Caldalkalibacillus thermarum: one gene and its partner. The protein of the gene in region 2 binds, or shares a complex with, the protein of the main gene of each other region. Links are inferred from orthologs where the notes say so. Each region holds a gene or a part of one and is shown on either strand. Other genes may lie near its edges.

Region 1 (2,831 bases), on a different replicon or contig from region 2:
CACTTTGTGCTCCAGCCTGTTACGCAGTTTTTCGTTTTCCACGATCAGTTCATGGTTTTCTTCCACCAGCCGGGCAATGTGTTCCTTTACGGCCTCCAATTCTTCTGCCATTTGGCCCAGCTTCTGCTCCAGTTGGGAGACATGCTCAAACAGCCGCTTTTTGTTTTGATCCACATCCTCCACCCCCATCAGCCCTTCCTCATCCAGGAGATAAGCGCGGGCCTAGTTTGGCGCACCTTCTGCTTGGGAAGGGAGCGCCTCGTCTTGAGACTGATGGCCCATGAGCTCATCTAAGGTAAATTCAACCACGCGCTCCGTATCCTTCAATTCAACCTGAATGAGTTTTTCCAGGATATTCAAACCGACAACCCGTCCAGCGCCAAGGGGCGTGACCGTCTCTTCGCCAAGGTCGGGAAGCTCTTTGATGGCCGATTCATACTGGTCATTCTCATATTTCAAACAGCACATCAACCGTCCGCACAAACCAGAAATCTTGGCTGGGTTAAGGGATAAGTTTTGATCTTTAGCCATTTTAATCGACACCGGTTCAAAATCCCCCAGAAAAGAGGAGCAACACAAGATCCTGCCGCAAGGACCGATGCCGCCTAACATTTTGGCTTCGTCCCTCACCCCGATTTGCCTTAATTCAATGCGCGTTCTGAAAATGGCAGCCAGATCTTTCACCAGCTCGCGAAAATCCACCCGCCCATCAGCGGTAAAGTAAAAGATCACTTTGTTGCGGTCAAAGGTATATTCCACATCAACCAGCTTCATCTCCAGGCCGTGTTCAGCAATCTTTTCTAGACAAATATCATAAGCTTTTTCGGCCGCCGCCTTGTTTTTTTCAACCTGGACCTTATCTTCAGGTGTGGCAATGCGGATCACCTTTTTAAGCGGCAACACCACATCCTCTTCCCCCACTCCTTTGATGGGGGTGACCACTTTGCCGTATTCAATCCCGCGGGACGTTTCGACAATGACAAACTGATCCTTCTCAACAGGATGATCACCTGGATCAAAATAATAGATTTTTCCAGCTTTTTTAAAGCGAACCCCAACCACCTGGTACATGATTTACCCCTCCTGAAGGCGAAGCACTAACTGTTCCAATAGCAACTGTGGATGAACATGGGCATGAAGCCGGCGCTTGGCTTCCAAAATATGCTCCATCGCTGTTGCTATCTTCACGCGGGATAAGCTCAGTCCCTGTTTGCGCAAACGCTCTTCTTGGCCAATATAAACGATTTGATCTTCCATACCGAGCTGTATATATAATAAATCCCGATACCAAAACAGCATCATATCCAGCCCTGTATCCGTGTGTTCCTTCTCTTTGGCGACTTTAAGCCACGCGTCTTGAATTTGGTACACCGCGCGGGGATCTTGCCGCAAACAGTCTTCTATTAATTGTAGCACTACTCGTTTTAACTCTGCAAACCACTCTATTTGGCAAAAGTTCAGTGCTTCTTCCACATCTGCTGTAAGATGGGCAACCAAGCTGGCCTCTGCTTCCGATTTCCCGTATTGCTCAATCAGCAACGCCTTCAGGTGTCCGGGAGAAGGGGGCTGGAAAACCAGTTCCTGACAGCGGGAGCGAATGGTAGGCAGGATCAATTCCCTGTCTTCTGCCAGCATTAAGATAACAGTGTCAGGCTGGGGTTCCTCTACAAACTTGAGCAAACTGTTGGCGGCCTGGGGTGTCATCGTGTCTGCCTGGTCAATGATCAGTACCCGCCAAGTGGTCTCTTGGGCCCGGTAGGCAAATGCTTTTTGGATTTGGCGCACCTGATCAATTTTAATGGACTGCCCCTCAGGCCGAAGCCAGTGGACATCAGGATGATTATGGCGGGCAATGCGCCGGCATTCTAAACAGCGGCCGCAAGGAGGATGATCCGGCTGGCTGCATAACAGACGCTGGGCAAACAAGGTGGCCATCTCCCGCTTGCCCGCTCCCCGTGGTCCAATGAACAAATAGGCATGGGCCAAGCGGTTTTTCGTGATCACCGCTTCTATAAAGTTGCGGATTCTCGGCTGTTGGTCAATGGCTGTTTCCAATCTGATCACACCTTAAAACTGTTCAAATTGTTCAACGGGAACGACAAACACGGTTGCACCGCCAACCTGTATTTCAACTGGATAGGGAACATAGGAGTCCGCATTGCCCCCCATCGGTGAAACTGGAGCCACCAATTGTTCCCGCGCTTTGCAATTTTGCTTAATAATATCCAGAGCCTCGTTGACTCTTTCATCTTCCACTCCGATTAAAAATGTGGTGTTGCCCGCTTTGAGAAAACCTCCCGTACTGGCCAGTTTAGTGGCCCGAAAATCCGCTTTCACCAGCGCATTGGACAAGCGGCTAGAGTCCTTGTCCTGCACCACTGCAATGATTAACTTCATTAGGATAACCTCCTTATCATATGGGCCATCCCCCGGATGTTCCCTAAGTGAGCAGGGTGAAGCTTAGGCCTTTTGCTGAAGCAGGGATCTGACCTCTCGCAAAATTTGCTGGTGAATCACCTCAACTGGCTGGCTGGCATCAATGAGCACAATGCGGTCTTCCTGCTCAGCCAGTCTGAGAAATCCGCGGCGGACGCGTTCATGATAAGCCAAGTCCTTCTGTTCAATGCGGTCCAGTCCCTGTTTAAACTCTGCTTGTTTCCGTTCAGCCAGGCGCCGGCGCCCCTCTTCAGCGGCAATATCCAAGAGAAAAGTTTTATGTGGCACGAGACCTTGGGTGGCAAACTGGTTGATCATTCTCACTTGCTCTTCCCCGACGCCTAAGCCATACCCTTGATAAGCAATGCTGGCATCTACAAAACGGTCACAGAGCA
Region 2 (2,835 bases):
CAAACCAACCACCAGACAACTGGCATGAGAAGGAATACCGATCTCGTGCAGAAACTGATAAAACTGATTGGCCATGAGCGTCGTGACTTTATCTTGAAAGTCACTGTCCTTCTGCCTTAAGCGCTTGGCTTCAATGGTTAAATACCGTCCTTTTTGCTTGCCCACTCGCTCGGCTGCCTCTTGTGTATCAATATGGACTTTAATCACTTTAATGTCATCTTCTTCAAATTCGTCAATACGAACCCCGTCAATGGCATCCTTCTTCTCCGCCCTTTCTGCTTGAGCTTGCTTTTCCAAAGCCAGTTGGTGCGCTTCAACAGCTAAATCGGTCCGAATCTGGTAAGGAGAAAGATCCAGATGTTGTTTCTGTTGGTTATCAGTCATGGGGGATCACCTCACAGCACACTGTTATCCTTACTGTATCAACTATTTTGCTTAGTGTGCCGCCGGTCTGCGCACATTATTCCATAAGACCATTGTTTAGATTTAAGGCTGAACTGTTGCAATTGGTATATTTTCAATGTATAATTTTTGATGTTCATTTTGGACGGTTCAACCGCCAGTCAAGGAGGTGAAGAAAGTGGCTAACATCAAATCGGCAATTAAACGTGCCAAACAAAACGAAAAAAGACGCGCCCACAACCGCGCGATGAAATCAGCATTACGTACAGCCATTAAAAAATTTGAAAAGCTTGTTGAGCAAAATGATATTCAAGGGGCTAAAGAAGCGCTGGCTCTGGCAACCAAGAAGCTAGACAAAGCTGCTTCCAAAGGCCTTATCCATAAAAACGCGGCTTCCCGCCAAAAGTCCCGCTTAATGAAAAAATTTAACGCCCTCAATAAGGAAGCGTCCGCCTAAGCTCAACGAAACCACCAAGCTTATTGCTCACTGCCCGTGTAGCAATAAGCTTTTTTATTGCCAGATTGGTTTCTACCAGCCAGGTGGAATCTCCTGTTATATCTCTCAGATACAGAGCAGGGGGAGCCAAGTACTCAAGCTTAAGCGGCAACAATAAGGGCAGGGTTCTGTTTACCCCGCCCTTTATACCTTTAGACTGCTTTTTTTGTTAACTGCAAAATAAACAATTCAAGGGCCAAGCGTTTGTCCAGCTGGCCTGTTTTCAGCTTAAAGTCCAGCTCAGCCAATTGATCAAGGACCTCAGCCAGCTGCTTCAGCGAAAACCGCCGTCCTTGCCTTACCGCCAATTTGCAGACATAGGGATGGACACCCATCATCTGGCTCATCTGGCGCTCAGAATACCCTTGCTTAGCCAAATCTTTGGCGCGATAGATAAGGCGGAATTGCCGGGCCAACAGAAACAATATTTTAATGGGTTCTTCATTTCGCCTGAGCAACTCCTCCAGGGTGGCAAAAGCCTGGCTGACCCTAAGTTGCACCACATGGTCCACCAGGTTGAACACATCCTGTTCCACTGTTTTGGCAATCAGTTGATGAACCGTTTCCTCCGTTATGACGCCTTGTTTGCCCACATAACTGGCCATTTTAGCCATTTCGTTGGCCAGCATCTGCATGTGATCCCCGGCAAATTGATGTAACAATGCACAAGCTTCATCTGTGATCTGTACCCCCAGATCGGCTGCACGTTGCTTCAGCCAGGGAACAAGCTGATCCAGTGGCAGGGAACCGGCTTGCACAACAGCCCCCTCTTTCTTCAGCAGTTTGACTACCTTTTTGCGCTCATCCAGCTTTTCCTGGGGCACCACAAGCACCAATACAGAATAATCAACGGGATGGCTTACATAGCGCATCAAGGCCTCTAAATCATGTTCAACCTTGTATTTTTCTTTTGCCCCGCTTAAAAAATGGGCTCCGTAGGCGACGATCAACCGTTTTTCACCCATGAAAGGCAGTGTTTCCGCCGCTTCAAGTACACTCTGGATTGGATGTTCTTCCAAGTCGAACGTCTCATAATTGAAATCCACACTGGCCTCGTCCAGAATATGCTCGCTTAAGTTGCGAATGATCTCATCGATCAGAAACCGCTGCGATCCGTACAGAACATAGACAGGTGCAATATGGCCCTGTTTAATTTGTGTGTTGACCTCCGTGATATTCATGGTAACCTCGCACCCCTGTGATCAACGATTGTTCATGCTGCTTAAGACCCTTCAGGCTGGTATTCCGGATAGGGGCCTTCCAGCTGAACTTCTTCCCTTTTCTCTGCATTGAACAGCCAATATTGGCGCTCATCCCGCTCTTCATGGTACAGAACATAGTATAATTCATGGTCAGAAACCCATTCAATCTCTTCAATGATCCAGGCACTGCTGACTGGATTGGCAGATATATAGTACGGCTGATCTTGGCCATCAATTCGTTTGCCTTCGTCCAAAGCCTGCTCGTGATCTTGGCCGAACAGCAGGGAAAAAGCCGCTAACGCTAAAATCAAGGCAGCCACACCGCCGATGGCCCAGACGATTTTACGGCTTGATAAAAAGGTGGACGTATGGCTCTGCTTCCCTATTGTTTCATTGTTTTCGTCCACTTTGGCAAAATCTATCCGGTCCACAATAGAGAGGGGGGGATTCACTTGAGGCAATTGTTCCAATCGCTGGTGTAGCGCTTGATACTTTTGAAAAGTGGCGGCACAACTGGGACAATGACTCAGGTGTTGTTCTAACTGCCGATGTTCGTCCTCCGTCAGATCATGATCCAAAAGGCGCTGTATCAGGTGGAGGACTTCCTCACAGCTCACGATTTAACACCACCTTTCAGTCTCCCCTCTTCTTCGGGGAAGAGAAGACGCTGTAACTCTTTTCTGACCCGGAACAGATGGGACTTGACAGTGTTGAGGGGCAAGTCCAGAGCATCAG

Evidence for each region. Proteins that work in one complex are often made in the same cells at the same time.
Region 1: holA (region 2) and holB share a complex: the UniProt entries of both Bacillus subtilis proteins name them as parts of the DNA clamp loading complex. The link is inferred for Caldalkalibacillus thermarum from one-to-one orthologs.

Annotation. Positions count from the first base shown.
Region 1 is NZ_BMKZ01000038.1:2,010-4,840, reverse strand. The notes cover bases 66-2,831. They hold holB (DNA polymerase III subunit delta'), read right to left. Parts: upstream 2,056-2,831; coding sequence 1,075-2,055; downstream 66-1,074. Other genes in these bases: tmk (dTMP kinase), read right to left, coding at 2,461-2,831; darA (cyclic di-AMP receptor DarA), read right to left, coding at 2,068-2,397; IEW48_RS13175 (PSP1 domain-containing protein), read right to left, coding at 223-1,071; yabA (DNA replication initiation control protein YabA), read right to left, coding at 66-189. In the rest of the region: more of yabA, read right to left, coding at 1-65. UniProt on the Bacillus subtilis protein: DNA polymerase III is a complex, multichain enzyme responsible for most of the replicative synthesis in bacteria.
Region 2 is NZ_BMKZ01000008.1:28,170-31,004, reverse strand. Bases 66-2,835 are described here. They hold holA (DNA polymerase III subunit delta), read right to left. Parts: upstream 2,080-2,835; coding sequence 1,051-2,079; downstream 66-1,050. Other genes in these bases: IEW48_RS04630 (RNA polymerase sigma factor), read right to left, coding at 2,714-2,835; IEW48_RS04635 (anti-sigma factor family protein), read right to left, coding at 2,121-2,717; rpsT (30S ribosomal protein S20), read left to right, coding at 581-859; gpr (GPR endopeptidase), read right to left, coding at 66-384. Also shown: more of gpr, read right to left, coding at 1-65. UniProt on the Bacillus subtilis protein: Part of the beta sliding clamp loading complex, which hydrolyzes ATP to load the beta clamp onto primed DNA to form the DNA replication pre-initiation complex.